Regions from separate parts of the Mesorhizobium sp. YL-MeA3-2017 genome, predicted to be linked through region 1. Evidence: predicted binding sites of a transcription regulator. Region 1 holds the regulator's gene; each other region holds the start of a gene.
The links. The regulator HrcA, encoded in region 1, represses chaperone genes, less so after heat shock. The targets are predictions, from matches to a motif close to GTTAGCACTCNCNNNNNGNGAGTGCTAAC.
Positions count from the first base shown of each region.

Region 1 (6,757 bases):
AGGCCCGGGCGCGATGCGAAAGCGCGTCCGGCTGGCCGGGTTTCCAGCCATGCTTCTGTTCTGCCGTCATCTCGCCGAAAGTCTGGTCATAGCCCTCTGGACGGAACACCGGGTCGTAGCCGAAGCCTTTTTCGCCGCGCGGCGGCCACACCAGGGTGCCGTGGGCCTCGCCGCGGTAATATTCGGCCTGGCCGTCGGGGAAGGCAAGGCAGATGACGGCGACGAAACGCCCCTTGCGCTGTGCCGCTTCGCCGGCACCCACTTTCTGCAGTGCATCCTCGGTCTTCTGCATCGCCATGCCGAAATCGCGGCTGCCGTCGGGCTTTTCCGCCCAGTTGGCGGTGTAGACGCCGGGCGCGCCGTCGAGCGCGTCGACGCACAGGCCGGAATCGTCCGACAGCGCCGGCAGGCCGGTCGCCTGGGCGGCGGCGAAGGCCTTGATATAGGCGTTTTCCTCAAACGTCGTGCCGGTCTCGTCGGGTTCCGGCAAGCCGTATTCCTTGGCGGACTTCGCCTCGAAGCCGAATGGACCCATCAGGTCGGCGAATTCCTTAAGCTTGCCGGCATTGTGGCTGGCAACGACGATCTTCTTTCCATCGAGCGAATGCATCTAAAGCTTCCAGATTTTCGGTTCGGCGAATTCCAGCGAATTACCGGAAGGGTCGCGCAGATAGATGGAGCGGCCGCCCTGCGGCCATTCGAACTCGGCCTCGATGGCCACGCCATGCGATGCCAGACGTGTCTTCCAGCGGTCCAGTTCCTCAGGCGTCGCCGAGAAGCACAGATGACCCGGGCCGACGGTGCCATGCGGCGGCACCGGCAGGCGGGCATCGGGCGCCGGCGTATGTCTGGTCGCTTCCGCGTTGAACAGCAGAAGCACGCCTTGGCCGCAGCGGAAAAACACATGGCGGCCTGCCACCTTGCCGATCTGCTCCAGGCCGAGAATGTCGGCATAGAACGTTTCCGCCGCCTCCAGATCGGTGACGTAGAGCGCGGATTCAAGGATGGCGGCAGGCTGCATGGCTCGCCTCAAGCCACCGCCATCTGCTGCAGCGACACAAGGCGGCCAATGCCTTTCTTGGCCAATCCCATCAGTGCCGCGAACTGCTCCTCGGAAAAGGGCTCGCCCTCGGCAGTGCCCTGGATTTCGACGATGCCGCCCTTGCCGGTCATGACAAAATTGGCGTCGGTGCCGGCCGACGAGTCTTCCAGATAGTCGAGGTCGATGACCGGCTGGCCGTCATGGATGCCGCAAGAGATCGCCGCGACATGGTCCTTCAACACCTTGTCCAGCTTCACCATCTGCCGCGCTTCCATCCAGCGCAGGCAGTCATACAGCGCTACCCAACCGCCGGTGATCGAAGCGGTGCGGGTGCCGCCGTCGGCCTGGATGACGTCGCAATCGACGGTGATCTGTACTTCGCCGAGCGCCTGTAAATCGACCACGGCGCGCAGCGAGCGGCCGATCAGGCGCTGGATTTCCAGCGTACGGCCGCCTTGCTTGCCGGCCGAGGCTTCGCGGCGCATGCGTTCGCCCGTCGAGCGCGGCAGCATGCCGTATTCCGCCGTCACCCAGCCCTTGCCGGAATTGCGCATCCAGCCCGGCACCTTCTCTTCCAGGCTCGCCGTGCACAGCACATGTGTGTCGCCGAACTTCACCAGGCAGGAGCCTTCGGCGTGTTTGGAAACGCCGCGCTCGAAGGAGATGGCGCGCATTTCGTCTGGCTGGCGTTTGGAGGGGCGCATGGAACGTCTTTCTTCTTGTTTCTTGTGGTTTGGGGACTCGTGGCCGGCTTGTAACTGCAATAGGGGGCGAGGCGCAAAGGAAAACGGGTTGCTTGCGCGGCCCCGGCTCCGATCTATATCGTAAGTCCCGGAGGTCCTATTGCCGATGACCAAGCCGATCGTCGACCCGACATTGCAATCGCCTGCGTTCCAGTCGCTCGACATCCGTTCGCGCGACATATTTCGCCGTATCGTCGATTCCTACCTGAGGGACGGCGAGCCGGTCGGCTCGCGCTCGCTGTCGCGCATCCTGCCGTCGTCGCTGTCGCCGGCCACCATCCGCAACGTGATGAGCGATCTCGAGCATCTCGGCCTCATCTATGCGCCGCATGTCTCGGCCGGGCGTCTGCCGACGCAGGCCGGCCTGCGCTTCTTCGTCGACGCTCTCCTGGAGTTTGGCGATCTGACCGACGAGGAACGTCGCAGCATCGAGACGCAGGTGAAGGCTGGCGGCAACGGCATGTCGCTCGAACACATGCTGACCGAGGCGAGCCAGATGCTGTCGGGTGTTTCGCGTGGCGCCGGGCTGGTGCTCACCGCGAAGAACGAGGCGGCGCTCAAGCACATCGAGTTCATCCAACTGGAGCCGGGCCGGGCGCTGGCGGTGCTGGTCTCGCAAGGCGGCGATGTCGAGAACCGTGTCATCGACCTGCCGGCCGGCACGACGCTGTCGCAATTGCACGAGGCGTCCAACTTCCTCAACGCGCATATCCGCGGCCGGACACTCGCCGAGGCGCGCGGCGAGATCGCGCGCCTGAAGGAGGAAACCCGCGCCGCCCTCGACACGCTGTCGCAGGATCTGGTCGAAAAAGGGCTCGCCGTCTGGGCCGGCACCGAAAGCGGCCTGCCGGCGCGCCTGATCGTGCGCGGCCGCGCCAATCTGCTCGAAAACGTCACCGCCCAGGCCGACATCGAGCTTCTGAAACATTTGTTCGAAGACCTCGAAACCAAGGACGGGCTGATCCAGCTGCTTGATCTGGCGGAAGAGGGCTCCGGGGTCCGCATATTCATCGGTTCCGAGAACAAGCTGTTCTCGCTGTCGGGCTCGTCGCTGGTCGTGGCGCCCTATCGCGACAAGGATGCCCGCATCGTCGGCGCACTGGGCGTCATCGGCCCCACACGGCTGAACTATGCGCGCATCGTTCCGATGGTCGACTATACGGCGCAGCTGATTTCGCGCATGCTGCGCTGAGACAGTCGCCGCCAGCCAAGGAGGGAACGCCATGGCGTTGGAAGAAATCCAGGCTCGCATCAGCCTGCTTCTGCAGGAAATGGTCAACCAGCCGGAAGACGAGCACGAAGTGCAGGAACAGCTGCGCGAAAAGCTGTCGGAACTGCGCGCGCTTGGCCTGCCGCTGCCGGACGATCTCGTCGAGCTGGAAAAACAGCTCGATGCCGGCTTCGTGATGAAGACCTGACCCACAAGCCCATTCCTGGTGTGGTGGCTGGCCGGTCGCCTCCCTATGTTCGTGCCCAAGACGCAATGGGTGACGCGAAAAGGGGGATGGCGTGAACCGTATCGCGAATGCGCTCGCTCTGTTGCTGGCCTTGCCGGCCTGTTCCGCCTTCGCCCAAGAAACCGGCGTTCTCAAGGGCGAGGCTGCCTTTGGCGGCTGGCGCGACGACCGGCCGGGCGTGCGCCGCCTGTTTGCGCCACAGGATTTGCCGAAGCCATTCGCGACCGAATCCGCCGGCAATGGCGCGGAGGAGGTGGAACGACCTGAAAATGCCAAGCCGACCCTGCCGCCGGGTTTTTCCGCCGAACTGGTCGCGTCCGGCCTGCGCAATCCGCGCGTGGTGCGCGTCGCTCCCAATGGCGACATTTTCGTCGCCGACAGCAGCACCAACCAGATCCGCACTTACCGCCTCGCGGCGACGGCAGGTCAGCCGGCACAATCGGAAATCTTCGCCAAGGGCCTGCGGGCGCCCTATGGCATCGCTTTCTACCCACCCGAAAAACCCGAATGGGTTTATGTCGCCAACACCGGTTCGGTCGTGCGCTTTCCCTACAAGCCGGGCGATCTTGAAGCCTCCGGGCCGCCGCAGGCCGTGATCAAGGACATCCCGACCGGCGGCCACTGGACCCGCGACATCGCCTTCTCGCCGGACGGCAAGGTGCTTTATCTCTCCGTCGGCTCCGCCTCCAATGTCGCCGAGGGCGACGCCAAGGCGCCGAAGGGCGGGCTGGAAGGCTGGACACGAACCCAGGTCTTGGGTGCCCCCTGGGGCGACGAGCAAGGCCGCGCCGCGGTCTTCGCCTTCGATGCCGACGGCAAGAACCGCCGCACAGTAGCCACCGGCCTGCGCAACTGTTCGGGGCTTGCTGTGCAACCGGCCACCGGCGAACCTTGGTGTGTCGTCAACGAACGCGACGCGCTGGGCGACAACCTGCCCTTCGAATATGCGACGTCGGTGAAGGAAGGCGCCTTCTATGGCTGGCCCTGGTATTACATCGGCGATCATCAGGATCCGCGCCATGCCGGCGCGCGGCCCGACCTTGCCGGCAAGGTGACTGTGCCGGACGTGCTCATCCAGCCGCATTCGGCGCCGCTCGGCATCGCCTTTTACGAAGGCGATCAGTTTCCGGCGGCATACAAGGGAGATGCCTTCGTCGCCCTGCACGGGTCATGGAACCGTGCCCTGCGCACCGGCTACAAGGTGGTGCGGCTCCTCTTCAAGGATGGCAAGCCGACCGGCGAGTACGAAGACTTCATGACCGGCTTCGTCATCTCCGACGACGCCGTCTGGGGCAGGCCCGTCGGCGTGGCCGTCGCGGGCGACGGCTCGCTGATCGTCACCGAGGATGCCAGCGGCACCATCTGGCGCGTCACCTATAACGGCCAGAAGTAAGCGCCTCGGGAAGGACGTCTACCGGGTATCAGCCGAATTTGCGCTGCGCGTCGAGCGCCAGGCCCAAGCCCACCGAGCCGAAGGCATCGCCCTGCACGACCTTGGCCTGCGGCACCAGCGCCAGGATGCTGCGCCGCGCCAGCGGGATGGCAGTCGAGCCGCCGGTTAGGAACACGGCGGTGATGTCTTCTGGGCGTATGCCGGCCTGCCTCAGTGTCTCGGCGACGGTGTCCGTCACCCGGCCTATCTCGGTGCGGATCGTCTGTTCCAGCCCTTGTTTTGTCAGGCTGGCGGTAAATGTCGCGCCGGGCAGGTCCACGTCGATGTTGGCCTGTTCGGCGTCGGTCAGCTCGATCTTGGCCTTTTCAACGCGGCCGGCGAGCGCATGGCCGAAACGATGCTCGACCACTTCGATCAGCCGGTCGACAAGGTCGGGCTGGGCTGCCTCGTAGCGGATCTGGCGCAGATCAAGCATCGCCTTCGGCGTATAGAGCAGGTTGATGCGCTGCCAGGTGGCGAGGTCGATGAAATAGCCGGCGGGCAGGTTGCGCTTGCCGTCCTTGGTCTGGGTCAAATAGCCGAGCTGCGGCATCACATGGGCGATGCTGAGCAGCCGGTCGAAATCCGTGCCGCCGATGTGAATGCCGCGATTGGCGAGGATGTCGTCCTTGCGGTCGTTGGCGGTGGCGCGCTCTGGTGACACGCGCACGATGGAAAAGTCCGAGGTGCCGCCGCCCATGTCGACGATCAGCGCCAGTTCTTCGCGGCTGACCGTATGTTCATAGTCAAGTGCTGCCGCAATCGGCTCGAACTGGAAGTCGATATGCTTGAAGCCCTGCTTGCGCGCCGCCTTTTCCAACTCGCTTTGCGCGGCCGCGTCGGCGGTATCGTCCTCGTCGACGAAGCGCACTGGCCGCCCCAGCACCACGTTTTCCACGGCCTGGTCGTTGTGGTTGTCCAACTGCGTTTTCAGATGGGCAATGAACATGCCGATGATGTCGGTGAAGGCGATGGAGCGCGCCTTGATGCGCGTCTTCTCATGCACCAGCGAGGATCCCAGCACGCTTTTCAGCGCCCGCATCAGCCGTCCCTCGACGCCGTCGGTATAGTTGCCGATGGCATTGCGGCCGAACAGCGCACCGCCATCCTCGAAATTGAAGAAGATCGCCGACGGCAGCGTCGCGCTGCCGCTTTCGAGCGCCACCAGCCGCGGGCGGCCGTTCTCGATCACGCCGACGGTGGAATTGGAAGTGCCGAAGTCTATGCCGCCGAAAGCCGGTCGCATCGTCTCGTCCTGAATGTTGAGCGTGAAAGGGCGCGGTCCTGTCGGGCAGGGTCGCGGCGGGACCGTGCGCCTACAGGACCGGGCGGCGAATGTCGATGGCTTTCCTGCCATCTTCCCTGAAAATTGACCGGCTGGACCAGCATCCGCGCATTTTCAGCAGCGGCCGGTTCGTGCGATAGAAGCGGTCGCCAATCGCTGCCGAGGCTCGACCATGACCCTTGCCGGATTTCTTGCCTATTCCGCCGCGCTCGCCGTGGCCGCCGCCATTCCCGGCCCAGGCGTAACCGCCTTGGTGGCGCGGGCGCTGGGCTCCGGCTTTCGTTCGTCGCTGGCCATGTCGCTTGGTCTCGTGCTCGGCGATCTCACCTATCTGACCGCCGTGGTGCTGGGCCTGGCACTGGTGGCGCAGAGCTTCGGCATGGTGTTCCTGGTCATCAAATGGCTCGGCGTGCTCTATCTCGCCTATCTCGGCTGGTGTTTCTGGACCGCTGGCATCACCCCGGAGACCATTGAAGCCAGGCGTGGCCGGGACGGGTTCCTGCCCTCCGTGCTGGCCGGTCTCACCGTCACGCTGGGCAATCCGAAGACGATGATCTTCTACCTCGCCATCACGCCGACCATCGTCGACCTGAAGTCGCTGACCTTCGCCGATTACGGCATCCTCGCCGCCATCACCGCATGTGTGCTTCTGGTGGTCCTCGTGCCCTACCTGGCGCTCGCCGCCAAGGCGCGCTGGTTCCTGCGCTCGCCGCGCGCGCTCAAGGTGTTGAACCGTACAGCCGCCGGCTTCATGGTTGGCGCCGCGGCAGCGATCGCCGCCCGTCCATAAGGGTGTTT
Region 1 covers NZ_JAUSVH010000001.1:4,453,817-4,460,573, forward strand. The annotation lists gene rdgB (RdgB/HAM1 family non-canonical purine NTP pyrophosphatase) at 1-610, opposite strand, end outside; gene QFZ88_RS20925 (VOC family protein) at 611-1,021, opposite strand; gene rph (ribonuclease PH) at 1,030-1,746, opposite strand; gene hrcA (heat-inducible transcriptional repressor HrcA) at 1,892-2,977, shown strand; gene QFZ88_RS20940 (hypothetical protein) at 3,009-3,203, shown strand; gene QFZ88_RS20945 (PQQ-dependent sugar dehydrogenase) at 3,295-4,635, shown strand; gene QFZ88_RS20950 (Hsp70 family protein) at 4,664-5,920, opposite strand; gene QFZ88_RS20955 (LysE family translocator) at 6,132-6,749, shown strand.

Region 2 (6,757 bases), 930 kb from region 1:
TCCTGGCGACCGCCATGCGGCTGATCGGCGAAAAGGGCATCGACGCCGTCACCATGAAAGAGGTCGGCGCGCTGGCCGGCGGGCCGATCGCCACGGTCTACCACTACTTCCCCAACAAGTCGGCGATCCTGGCCACGCTCTACGAGCGCTTCTCGGAGGTGACGCGGGCGCGGCAACAGGAGATCGTCGCCGGCATCGATGGGCTGGAGAGCATGATCGCGGCTTCCGACCGCATGCTCGACGACTATTTCGAGCGCGTCGCCGGCGATCCCGCCATCCAGGACCTGCAGAACGCCATCCAGGCCGACAAGGCGCTGAAGAACCTCGACATCGCCGAGACGCATCACCAGGCCAGCGTTTTCTGCGATCAGATCATCCGGCTGTTGAAACCCGAACGGCAGGACGAGTTCCGGCGCATGGTGTTCCTGTTCTTCCAACTCGCCGGCGGTGTGGTGCGGCTGGCGCTGACGCAGGACAAGGCCGAGGGACAACGCATGCTCGACGACTACAAATCGATCATCCACTGCCAGTTGCGCGGGTTTTTCGACTAGGTTCGGCTGGCGAAACACAGTTGCCTCCGCGCGACCGGCCACCGGTTTGCGTCTTCCTCCGAAAGCTATGCGTGCGCGGGCTGCACCGGACAAGCTGAACGGGTGCCAAGAAAAACCAGCGGGACCGCGATTGCATAGATGACGACCGCCGACAGCCAGATGGCCCCGGGCCAGGTCTTCTGGACCGCGAAATAGAGCGTGGAGAATGCCAGCGGGCTGATGACGGAGCCCAGGCTGACGGCCGAGGCCAGCACGCCTTGCAATTGGCCCTGGCTCGCCGGGTCGACCTGCCGGGTGGCCAGTGCCTGAAACGCCGGCGCGCCGATGCCGCCGAGGGCGAAGACCGGCATGATGGCGAACACGATCCAGCCCTGTCCCGCGAAGGCCATGGCAACAAGGGCGATGCACGTGCAGGCGATGCCGACGACGACGGCCCAGCGCTCGCCGAGCAGTCTGGTTGCCGGGCCGGGCAAGAATGCCTGCGCCAACGTCTGGCAGATACCGAATGCGCCCAGCGACAGGCCGATCCAGAGGCCGTTCCAGCCGAACGTATCGCTCCCCCACAGCGCCCAGCAGGTGCCGTAGGCTTCTCCCGTCGCGCTCAGGATGAAAAACACCGCGACGATGGGCGCAAGCCCGGTCATCGCGAAGACGCCGCGTAGCGGCTTGAGCGGGTTGAGCGCGGCGAGATCGATCCTGGCACGGGTCGGCGTGCGCGACTCCGGCAGAACGAACAGTGCCAGCAGAAGATTGCAGGCGTTCAGCACGGCGGCGGCGATGAACGGCAGTCGCAGCCAATGGTCGCCAAGCAAACCGCCGAGAACCGGCCCGACGATGAAGCCGATGCCGAACATGGCGTTGAACAGGCCGAAGCGGCGGGCTCGCTCGTCCTCCGGCGAAATATCGGTGATGTAGGCCATGGCCACGGAGACATTGGCGCTGGTCAGGCCGGCGATGGCGCGGCCCAAAAGCAACATCCAGAGATGCGGCGCGAAGGCCATGATGAGATAGTCTATTGCCGCACCGCCGAGCGACATGAGCAGCACGGGGCGCCGGCCCAGCGTGTCGCTCAGAGCGCCGAGCACCGGCGCGAAGATGAACTGCATGAGCGCATAGAGCGCGGTCATGATGCCGATATAGGGTGCGATGTCCTGGCTGTGCGTCACCTCCTCGAGAAGGCGCGGTAGAATGGGGAAGATGAGGCCTATGCCGATGGCGTCGAGGACGATCGCGGCAAAGATAACGGTAAGGGATCTGTTCATGACTGGTCTCAGGGGAGCGGACCGACGGGTCCCGCGTGCTGGAGGCTGTGAGGGTTTGGGATGACGGCCACGGGTCCGGCGGGCCAACCGCCGCAATAGCGACTTGCCAGCCAAGTCGGCGTTTCATATACTGGATATAAATATGTACTCAGTATACTTTCAATTATGCCGACTGGAGTTTCATGTCAACCCCAACCGACCTTCGATCCCGCAAGCGCCTCGCCACGCGACGCGCCATCTCGCTCGTTGCCGACCGTCTCTTTTGGGAACGGGGCTTTGACAATGTGACAGTGGACGAGATCGCGGCGGCGGCCGATGTCGGGCGGATGACTGTGTTCAACCACTTCCCGCGCAAGGAAGACATGTTCTTCGATCGCGACGAAGAGGGCCGCGAGACCGTCCGCGAAGCCTTGCGACAGCGCGATCCGGGTGTTTCGCCGATCGAGACGCTGCGCCGGCTCGCGCACCAGCTGATCGCCGACGGGGCTCCATATGTGGAGTTTTCCGCCAGGAGCCAGCGCTTCATAGAGACGGTCGAAGGCAGCGAAACCCTCAAGGCGCGGGCCAGGGCGATCCGCGACGAGCTCGAACATGTCGTGGCGGCGGCGCTGTCCGAATGTACCGGACAGGAGGCGACCGATGCCGGTGCCCGCCTGGCAGCCGCCCTGCTCCTGGCGACGTGGACCGTGGCTTTCCTCGAAGCCCACCGCACCTTTCGACTAAGGCAAGACACGGAGGAAGCGAAAGCCGCCTTCCTCACCGTTGTCGACAAGGGAGCCGCCGGCCTGAAGGCGGCGATGGCCGGCACGCCCTACGCCTGAGCAATCATTCGCGGCGGCGGCCGGATGCAGGAGATTATCGATCCAACGCCGGCCTCGGCAGCGAAACGCGGATTTCGTGCGGCCAGATGCCGCGCCGCTTCTTGACTCTCCCCTGGGGCAGGATTATTTCAGCGCCACGTTAGCACTCACTCAAGGCGAGTGCTAACCGAAGGTCCGGCTAGACCGGACGGAGGAAATTCTTTCTCACCTTTCGCACCGAGGAAATCAAATGGCAAAGTCGAAGTTCCGCCCGCTTCATGACCGCGTGGTCGTTCGCCGGGTTGAATCCGAAGAAAAGACGGCTGGCGGGATCATCATCCCCGACACCGCCAAGGAAAAGCCGCAGGAAGGCGAAGTCATCGCCGTCGGCTCCGGCGCCCGCGACGAGGCTGGCAAGCTGGTCCCGCTGGATGTCAAGTCTGGCGACCGCGTCCTGTTCGGTAAGTGGTCGGGCACCGAAGTGAAGCTCAATGGCGAAGACCTTCTGATCATGAAGGAATCCGACATCATGGGCATCATCGGCTGATCGGCCGGCTCATCCGCACCATCCAATCTTGATTTCGGGCGCAACGCCCAGGAGTAAAAAATGGCTGCTAAAGACGTAAAATTCTCCCGTGATGCCCGCGAGCGCATGCTGCGCGGCGTCAACATCCTCGCCGACGCGGTGAAGGTGACGCTGGGCCCGAAGGGCCGTAACGTCGTCATCGACAAGTCGTTCGGCGCCCCGCGCATCACCAAGGACGGCGTCACCGTCGCCAAGGAAATCGAACTGGAAGACAAGTTCGAGAACATGGGCGCGCAGCTGGTCCGCGAAGTTGCTTCGAAGACCAACGACATCGCCGGCGACGGCACCACGACCGCGACGGTTCTCGCCCAGGCGATCGTCCAGGAAGGCCACAAGTCGGTTGCCGCCGGCATGAACCCGATGGATCTGAAGCGCGGCATCGATCTGGCCGTTGCTGAAGTCGTCGCTCATCTCGGCAAGGCCGCCAAGAAGATCAAGTCGTCGGACGAAGTCGCCCAGGTTGGCACCATCTCGGCCAATGGCGACGAGTCGGTCGGCAAGATGATCGCGGAAGCGATGCAGAAGGTCGGCAACGAAGGCGTCATCACGGTTGAAGAAGCCAAGACCGCCGAGACCGAGCTGGAAGTCGTCGAAGGCATGCAGTTCGACCGCGGCTACCTGTCGCCCTACTTCATCACCAACCCGGACAAGATGATCGCCGAGCTCGAGGATGCCTACATCCTCCTGCACGAGAAGAAGCTGTCCAACCTGCAGGCGATGCTGCCGGTCCTCGAGGCCGTCGTGCAGACCTCCAAGCCGCTCCTCATCATCTCGGAAGACGTCGAAGGCGAGGCTCTGGCCACGCTGGTCGTCAACAAGCTGCGTGGTGGCCTGAAGATCGCCGCCGTCAAGGCTCCGGGCTTCGGCGACCGCCGCAAGGCCATGCTGGAAGACATCGCCATCCTCACCGGTGGCCAGGTCATCTCGGAAGACCTCGGCATCAAGCTAGAAAGCGTGACGCTGGCCATGCTCGGCCGGGCCAAGAAGGTCCGCATCGAGAAGGAAAACACCACCATCGTCGACGGCGCCGGCAAGAAGGCCGAGATCCAGGGCCGCGTTGCCCAGATCAAGCAGCAGATCGAAGAGACCACTTCGGACTACGACCGCGAGAAGCTCCAGGAGCGTCTGGCGAAGCTGGCTGGCGGCGTTGCCGTCATCCGCGTCGGCGGTGCGACCGAGATCGAAGTCAAGGAAAAGAAGGACCGCGTTGACGACGCGCTGAACGCAACCCGCGCTGCCGTCGAAGAAGGCATCGTGGCTGGCGGCGGCGTTGCCCTGCTGCGCGCCACCCAGGCGATCAAGGCTGCCGGCGTCAACGCCGACCAGGCCGCCGGCATCGCCATCGTCCGTCGCGCTCTGCAGGCTCCGGCCCGCCAGATCGCCTCGAACGCAGGTGCTGAAGCCTCGATCGTCGCGGGCAAGATCCTCGACAACAAGGGCGCGACCTACGGCTACAACGCCCAGACCGGCGAATATGGCGACATGATCGCCATGGGTATCGTCGACCCGGTCAAGGTCGTGCGCACGGCTCTCCAGGACGCTGCTTCGGTTGCCGGCCTGCTGGTCACCACCGAGGCCATGATCGCCGAAGCCCCGAAGAAGGACACCGCCGGCGGCATGCCGGGCGGTATGCCTGGCGGCGGCATGGGCGGCATGGGCGGCATGGACTTCTAAGAAGTCCATAAAGCTCGCCCATGAGCTTATGATGCTCAAGCCCGCAAGCGGGCTTGAGTGGCGGCATGGACTTCTAAGAAGTCCGGCCAACCGGCTGAACTGTTTGGGAAAAGGGCGGCAGCGATGCCGCCCTTTTTTCGTATTCTGCGGCTGAGAGGCTTAGGATGCCTTGGCGAACGGGCCAGGTTGAAAAAATTGACTCTGGCGCGGCGGTGAGGCCTGCCGTTGGATAGATTTTTAACGAAATCCCTCTACGGCTTCACATCTCAGGCAACGTATGGGAAAGGGCGGCAGAAATGCCGCCCTTTCTTCATTTCCAAAGCGCGGCAGGCGCCCGGGAAAATGCATGTCGAACAAAGCTGAAATCACGGTCGAGATCGACACGGCGCTGGTGCGGCGGCTGATCGACACGCAGTTTCCGCAGTGGGCGCATCTGCCGATCCGCAAGGTCGAACCCGGTGGCTGGGACAACCGCACCTTCCTGCTCGGAGAGGCGATGAGCGCCAGGCTGCCGAGTGCGGCGGGTTATGCCGCGCAGGTCACCAACGAACAGCACTGGCTGCCGAGACTAGCGCCGCAACTGCCCCTGCCGATCCCGGTGCCGTTGGCCGAAGGCAGGCCTGGCGAAGGTTATCCCTGGCACTGGTCCATCTATGGCTGGTTGGAGGGCGAGACCGCGACGGACGGGCGCATCGGCGATCCCGCCGAATTCGCGGTCGACCTGGCCGGTTTCCTCGGCGCTCTGCACCGCGCCGATGCCACCGGCGGCCCGCCTGCCGGGCCGCAGAACTTTTTCCGAGGCGGTGCGCTCGCCGTCTATGACGACCAGACCCGCGAGGCAATTCGCCTGCTCGACGGCAGGATCGACACAAAAACCGCGCGCGCCGTGTGGGACGAAGCGCTGTCGACGCAATGGCAGCACCCGCCCGTCTGGGTGCATGGCGACATCGCCTGGGGCAATTTGCTGGTCAAGGACGGCAAGCTCGCGGCCGTTATCGACTTCGGCAGTTCGACTGTCGGCGATCCGGCCTGCGACCTGGCGATCGCCTGGTCGCAATTTGACCGCGACAGCAGGCGTGCCTTCCGCACCGCCCTGCCCCTCGACGCCGGCACCTGGGCACGCGGTCGCGCCTGGGCGCTGTGGAAGGCGATGATCACCGTTTCAGGCCAGATCGCGCGCAGCGCCGAGGAGATCGCGATCTCGGCACGCATCATCGAAACCGTTCTCGACGATTACCGACGCGAGGCCTGTTGAAGCGCGAAAATCGCACGTGGAAGCGCTGATGGCGATCAGCCGGGGAACGTCACCACCGCGGCGAGACCGGGATTGCGTTCCTGCATGGAAACGGACGCACCGTGCAGATCGGCGATAGCCTTGACCAGACTGAGCCCGACCCCGGTCCCCGGGGTCGAGCGGCTTTTGTCCAAGCGGTAGAGACGCTGGAACACCTTGTCATGCTCATGCGGCGGGATGCCGGGGCCATCGTCGACGACCGTCGCCGCGAGCTTTCCGCCGGCCTGGCCGGACAGCGAAACCTCGATGCGGGTGCCGGGCGGCGTGTGCCGAATGGCGTTTTCGACCAGATTGGCGAAAAGCTGCGTCAACAGCTCCCTGTCGCCGGTGACCCAGCCCGTGCTGTCGGTGCCCGTCAAAACGAGCATCTTGCCGTCATCCTCCGCCACATCGGCGTAAATCTCGGCGATCGAGGCGACGATCTCGGCAAGATCCAGCCGCACGAAACGCGCCTTGCGCGCTCCTGCCTCGATCTGCGCGATGCGCAGCAGCGCGTCGAAGGTCTCGTTGATCTGGCTGCTTTCGGCCCTCGCCTCGGCCAGATCGGCCGAAACGTCCTCACGTAACCCCGCCTTCTCCGCTGCACCGTC
Region 2 covers NZ_JAUSVH010000001.1:5,381,465-5,388,221, reverse strand. The annotation lists gene QFZ88_RS25535 (TetR/AcrR family transcriptional regulator) at 1-551, shown strand, start outside; gene QFZ88_RS25530 (TCR/Tet family MFS transporter) at 617-1,813, opposite strand; gene QFZ88_RS25525 (TetR/AcrR family transcriptional regulator) at 1,996-2,634, shown strand; gene groES (co-chaperone GroES) at 2,864-3,160, shown strand; gene groL (chaperonin GroEL) at 3,221-4,873, shown strand; gene QFZ88_RS25510 (aminoglycoside phosphotransferase family protein) at 5,220-6,128, shown strand; gene QFZ88_RS25505 (sensor histidine kinase) at 6,164-6,757, opposite strand, start outside.
Region 2: groES (co-chaperone GroES) is a predicted target of HrcA. The motif match lies at 2,773-2,801, and genes of this name have one in related genera.

Region 3 (6,757 bases), on a different contig from region 1:
GACGGTCTTGATGTTCCGCGCTGCGTCCCCATCTCAACCATAGATGCGCGTAGACGACGCCATCCGATTGCTTGCTCGCAAAAGACGTCCAAAAAAGGAGGAAGTGATGAACGACGTTCGGTTTCCCGAACCTGTTACCCTCAAGTTTCCCAACGCTTCACGCAATGTCGCCAGCAGCTTTGAGGCGCTGGAGTGTCTGGACCAGCAGTGGCCCGAATGGGCGCGCGGGCGGAGCTGGCGCGTGGCGGAACGCGCCTGCCGGGATGCGCTAGACGGATGGCGCAGCGCACGCGACGCCCACAAAGCCTTCCTCAAGGCGGCCAAACGGGCTGGATTGGTCCCGGCAGTGCGCGCTTCCCGTAAATCGCGTCCGGCACCGATGATCGACGGCCTGCGACCCGAGATGAGCTTCAGTGGATGGCGATGACGCCGTCGACGGCCCGCCACTCCGACGGCTCAATGAGGCGATGGTGGGCGACGCGCACGGAGTGCAGCGCGCCCTCCAGTTCACGCTCCCAGTAGCCGAGGAAGCCTTTCAGTTCCGGAAAGTGGGGCGCCAGATCGTATTCCTGCCAGACATAGAGCTGAAGCAGGCTCGGATGGTCGGGAAGATGGTAGTGGATCTCGGCCGTGGTGAGGCCGTAGCCTTCCATCTGCAGGCGGAATCCCCTGCTGACCGCAGTGACCATTTGCGTCTCCTCTGCCTCAGGCCTTCATGCATCCAGATGATCGGAAGTGTGCCGTCGATCACCTGTCGAACGTGGTGGCGCAGCCGCCCTGTCGAGCCGGCATAGCGCGTCCATGATCTGGTCGAAGGAGACCGGCTGCTCGGCCCCCGGCGGCCGACGCAGCGCCGGGACGGATTCGACGGCGCAGGCATCGGAGGCCCAGGACGACAGGATCGCCCGCTTCTCCTGAATGTCGAGCGCATCGTCGTTCAGGACGTCGTCGGGATGCCTGAAATGCCTGGCCGGCGACAGCAGCCGGTCAAGCGCAAGGTCGGATGTTTCGGGAACGAGAGAGGGAATAATCGGTGTGGGATTCTGTCGGTCCATCTTGATCCTCCGTCTTTCCAAAAAGCTCCTTTGCACAGGTTTCGACTTCACAGCCTCACCTATGGCGAAGCTTGCGATAATTTTGTTCGACCGGCCGGAAAATTCAAGCGGGAAACGCGCTGCCGCACTCCGATTAGCCGCGTGTTTTCATGGCACTAGCACTTGATCGGTGCGAGTGACAAAAATTTTTGCGAAGCCTCTTGAAACCGGAAATTCGTAAAACTAGCTCGATATGCGCGCGATGCCGAAAGGGTCGCGCGAGCCCCGCACCGGTCCAATATTGCTGGTCCGGTGTGGAGGAACTTCAACAATCTGTTTGTCCTGAAGGAGAACGATATGACGTTCCGTCCATTGCACGACCGTATCCTGGTCCGCCGCATCGAAGCCGATGAAAAAACCGCCGGCGGCATCATCATCCCCGACACCGCCAAGGAGAAGCCGCAGGAGGGCGAGGTCATCGCCGTTGGCCCCGGTGCACGCGACGATAGCGGCAAGCTCGTCGAACTCGACGTCAGGGCCGGCGACCGCATTCTGTTCGGCAAATGGTCCGGCACCGAGATCAAGCTGAATGGTGAGGACCTGCTCATCATGAAGGAAAGCGACGTGATGGGCGTGATCGAACAGGCGGCCACGCTGAAGAAAGCCGCCTGATTGGCGCGAACCCGATATCAACCAGTCAACGAAAGCTGCCTATCGAAGGAGTGATCCAATGGCTGCCAAGGAAGTGAAGTTCCATTCCGACGCGCGCGAGCGCATGCTGCGCGGCGTCGACATTCTCGCCAATGCCGTGAAGGTAACGCTCGGCCCCAAGGGCCGCAACGTCGTCATAGATAAGTCGTTCGGCGCCCCGCGCATCACCAAGGATGGCGTGACGGTGGCGAAGGAAATCGAGCTCGAGGACAAGTTCGAGAACATGGGCGCGCAGATGGTTCGTGAGGTCGCCTCGAAGACCAACGATCTGGCCGGCGACGGCACCACCACCGCGACGGTTCTGGCGCAGGCCATCGTCCGGGAAGGCGCCAAGGCCGTGGCTTCGGGCATGAACCCGATGGACCTGAAGCGCGGTATCGACAAGGCAGTGGACGCCGTAGTGGCCGAACTCAAGGCCAATGCCCGCAAGATCACGAAGAACGACGAGATCGCCCAGGTCGGCACCATTTCCGCCAACGGCGACGCCGAGATCGGCCGCTTCCTTGCGGAAGCCATGCAGAAGGTCGGTAATGAGGGCGTCATCACCGTCGAGGAAGCCAAGACCGCCGAGACCGAGCTGGAAGTCGTCGAAGGCATGCAGTTCGACCGCGGCTATCTCAGCCCGTACTTCATCACCAACCAGGACAAGATGCGGGTCGAACTGGAGGAGCCCTATGTGCTCATCCATGAAAAGAAGCTCGGCAATCTGCAGGCCATGCTTCCTGTGCTCGAAGCCGTGGTGCAATCCGGCAAGCCGCTGCTGATCATTGCCGAGGACGTCGAGGGCGAGGCGCTGGCGACGCTCGTCGTTAACAAGCTGCGCGGCGGCCTCAAGGTCGCGGCCGTCAAGGCGCCGGGCTTCGGCGATCGCCGCAAGGCCATGCTGGAGGACATCGCCATCCTCACCGGCGGCACGGCGATCAGCGAGGATCTCGGCATCAAGCTGGAGAACGTCACGCTGCAGATGCTCGGCCGCGCCAAGAAGGTGGTGATCGAGAAAGAGAACACCACCATCGTCGACGGCGCCGGCCGCAAGGAAGAGATCCAGGGCCGCGTCACGCAGATCAAAGCCCAGATCGAGGAGACCACTTCCGACTACGACCGCGAGAAGCTCCAGGAGCGTCTTGCCAAGCTGGCCGGCGGCGTCGCGGTGATCCGCGTCGGCGGAGCCACGGAAGTCGAGGTCAAGGAGAAGAAGGACCGCGTGGACGACGCGCTGCATGCCACCCGTGCGGCGATCGAGGAAGGCATCCTGCCCGGCGGCGGTGTCGCGCTGCTCAGGGCGGTCAAGGCACTCGACACGTTGGCGGCCGACAACGCCGACCAGAAATACGGCATCGACATCGTGCGCCGCGCCATAGAGGCGCCTGCCCGCCAGATCGCCGAGAACGCCGGCGCGGAAGGCTCGATCATCGTCGGCAAGCTGCGGGAGAAGACCGACTTCGCCTGGGGTTGGAATGCCCAGACGGGCGAATATGGCGATCTCTACAGGCAGGGCGTGATCGATCCGGCCAAGGTCGTGCGCACCGCGCTGCAGGACGCCGCTTCGGTCGCCGGCCTTCTGGTGACCACCGAGGCGATGGTGGCCGAGAAGCCGAAGAAGGAAGCCGCCCCCGCCATGCCCGCCGGCGCCGGCATGGACTTCTGAGGCACTGATCACATGGCCCGCTCCCGTCACCGGGGGCGGGCATTTCGCAGATAACTCCGGGGGATGCTATGAACAAGATGACCGACATCGGATCCGTTCCAACGCCGACCCGTTCGCCGAGCGAGTTCCTCGCCTATGAAACGGAGTGCCGCAGCGCATTGAAGCCGCTGCTGACGGGCCTGCTGGACATGGCCGTGTCCGCCGGCTGGAACCGGCGCACCGCCGCGTCGGCGCTGATGTATCTGGCGGCGCAGCAGGTGTCGGCGGCATCGGAAACGTCCATGATCGGGTGAAGCTGAAGGCCAGTTCTCGCCGACTACCGGTGGAACCGCAGTCCCCGGCGGGCGGGCGTAAACACCCTTTTGGTTTTCAACAGGGCATTGACGCGATATAGTCCCGGCGAGTGGGGGCCAATCGAGGGCCGGACCGATGCAGGAATACCTGGATCATAAACTCGAATGCCCCTATTGCGGGACGATCCGGCTGCGCATTCCCGCCGACGCCACCGAGTCCACCGAAATCAGATGTGATGACTGTGGCAAACCTCTGGGCACCTGGGGCGAGTTGCAGGACGATTTTGTAAAGCAAGGCGGCCACGACGGCGTTTTCCGGCTGTCGAGAGGCAGGATCAAACGGATCGAGTGAAAAGGCCGCGCGTTCCAATATCACGCTGCGCATCTTTACGCATGCTCGTTCCGAGAAACGGAGAGCGGCGACACCATGGTCGCCGCCCCGAAATTGCGCTGCGGATCAGGCGTGCAACCATTGTCCGGAGTCCATCACCGGCGGCATCGTCCCGTCCTCGGCCAGGATGTCCTTCTTCCTGGCGAACCGGACCAGGATCCCGCGCGCTGTCTCGGCGTCGATTTCGCCAGCCAATGCGGCTTTGCAGGCGCGGATCGCCGCCCTTTGCTCCGGACTGTTTCCACACCAGTCCACGACGAACTGGTAAGCGTCCACGACCGAGTTCAGTTGGCGCGGAAAGCCGAGCCCGACCCACACGCGGACAGGCTTTTCGAAGGGTTGAGAAAGCATCGTATCCTCCCTTCGTCGCGTCAGGCGGCAACGCCGCCGGTCTCGCCGGCTTTCGGCCCGGTCATCCAGGGCATCGCCACGGATACATCCTCGAGGATTTTCGCCGAACGGGCGAAGCCGGCGAACGCGTCGCGCGCCGCCCTCAGCGGCACAAGGCCGTCGAACGCGCGGTGGCACGCCCGCGTCGCCGTCTCGTAGATCACGCCACGGCGGTGCCTGGGCCATTCGTGGAGAAAGTCGCAGGCATCCTCGAGACAGGCGATCTCCTGGACGAGACCTTCCGCGGCTCTCACGAATACGGGACTTTCGAATGTTCTCTCGCTCATTGAAACCTCCAATGGTTGAACGATTTCAGCTGTTTGAGGATGGCCGCCCCGCAATCGGCAGCGGCCATGAGAAATATGTGAAGGCCGACTTCCAGCGTCAAGGCTCATGAAGTTGCGAATATACTGAGACGCCAAACCGAACGGCCGGTGTCCCTCCGCCGCCTTGAAAACTGCTAGTTTGCTCTCCACCCCATTGCGGACGCCGGCTTCGCATACCTCCAACTTGTGAGCGGGCCGCACAGTGAACGAAAATTGAAATCGTTAGATGAAAATCACGCCCTTGTTGGCGCGCAAACACTTGCGAAAGCAGGCTTTCTTCCGATTGAAATCGGGAAGTGAAAGCGACACGAGGGCAAGCTCGTCCACCTCGAGGACCTCGTCTTTCGCGACGCCGAGATGGATCAGCGGACGCCCACCCACGAACTGACCCGCGCCCACGCCATCGTGCGCAACCGGCGACGGATATTGTCTCGGGGCCGCGACTGGGCTCTGGGCAGCGAGGGGCTGCGCGAGCTGTCCGGCCGAAACGGCGCGTCGGCGACGGCTCCGGAAGGCGAGTGGGAAGGGGAGGGGGAGGCGACGACCGATCCTGCGGATCCATGGGATGAGCCTGAGGCGGATCGATTGGCCGAGGAGTTCGCTGAGATTGACGCGGTCTTGGCGCGATCGACCCGGCTGCTCGCCGGCGAAGCCATTTCACCGAAGGCGGCGCCGCAAGGAGACGCGCGCCTTGCCGTCCTCTACGATCTTGACTGGGACGAGGATGCCCGCCTCTCAGAATGGCGACAGACCCTCGATCGCACGTTGGCGTTTCCCACAGTGCTGCGCGCGGCTATTGCGCTCGACGCCTGGGCCGACATCGAGGTGTTGCAGCGCGGCGACTGGATCGGCGGATTGCTGGTCGCAGCCCTTCTGCGGCAGGAGGGCGTCACCGCCAACCATCTCGCCTGCCTGCATCTGGGCGCCCAGAAGATTCCGCGCGAGCGCCGGCGGTCCCGCGCCCGCATGGAGCGGGTTGTCGCCCATATCGACACCATCCGCGAGACGGCCGTCGCCGGACTGAAGGAGCACGATCGCCTGGTGCTCGCCAGCGAGCGGATGGAGCGTCACCTTCGCGGTCGTCGCGCCAACTCGAAGCTACCCGCGCTGATGGATCTTGTGCTGTCCCGACCGATTGTTTCCACCAACATGGTCCAGGCGGCGTTGAAAGTATCGAGACAGGGCGCACTCGATCTGATCAGCGTGCTCGGTTTGCGCGAGTTGACGGGCAGGGGAAGTTACCGCGCATGGGGGATCGTTTAGCTGGGAAGGCCCTTTGGCCGTGTCGATTCCGGCGTGCCCTTCGGCGCACGTGGCTTCATGAAACTTCCTGCATGCGCCGCCAGATTCCACTCGGTCCCCAATTGTGGTGCCGAAGGCGTAGCTCGACGTGCAGTTGGAGGTGTTCGTTTGAACTCGCCAAGCTTTCTTGCGCTAGCGGCTCCAATTAGCCCATGCTTCCAGCGACAAGGGCTGGCTCTGAACGTCTATATCCGCTTCGACGCCGGATCAGCGCCGCAATCGACCCTCGATTTAACCGCTGGCGTTCGCTGCGTCCGCGGGCCGGACCCAGACGATCTCATCGTTCGTCAGATAGACAATTGCTCCGCGTTTGGCGCCCGTCGCAGAGAGATAATCGTGCAACTGCTGCACGTGTGCCTCGCGATCCGCAGGCGTGGGATTCACGTCGGATTTCCAATCGATCGCAGCATCGACTTGGTTTTCTATGATCGCCAACGCGTCGGCGCGCCCGGCGATGAGACCGCTCTCGTCGTGTCCCCAGATTGCGATCTCGGGCACGAGGTAGGACCGGAGATCGGCAATCTGTGGCAAGGCAAGCCCGCGAAGCGCGGTTGCGCCCATCTCACGGGGATCCGGGCGCGGTTCGTTGTCGTCGCCACCTGAAATCAGTTGATCGAGTAGTTCACCAGCGCGGGAAACGCTCGCGTCGAGTGCTGCTGCAA
Region 3 covers NZ_JAUSVH010000003.1:135,780-142,536, forward strand. The annotation lists gene QFZ88_RS28145 (DUF982 domain-containing protein) at 107-427, shown strand; gene QFZ88_RS28150 (usg protein) at 411-689, opposite strand; gene QFZ88_RS28155 (hypothetical protein) at 714-1,055, opposite strand; gene QFZ88_RS28160 (co-chaperone GroES) at 1,392-1,706, shown strand; gene groL (chaperonin GroEL) at 1,765-3,393, shown strand; gene QFZ88_RS28170 (hypothetical protein) at 3,462-3,686, shown strand; gene QFZ88_RS28175 (hypothetical protein) at 3,823-4,038, shown strand; gene QFZ88_RS28180 (DUF982 domain-containing protein) at 4,144-4,428, opposite strand; gene QFZ88_RS28185 (DUF982 domain-containing protein) at 4,449-4,754, opposite strand; partial or broken gene QFZ88_RS28190 (RHE_PE00001 family protein) at 5,115-6,056, shown strand; gene QFZ88_RS28195 (UvrD-helicase domain-containing protein) at 6,327-6,757, opposite strand, start outside.
Region 3: QFZ88_RS28160 (co-chaperone GroES) is a predicted target of HrcA. The motif match lies at 1,210-1,238, and genes of this name have one in related genera.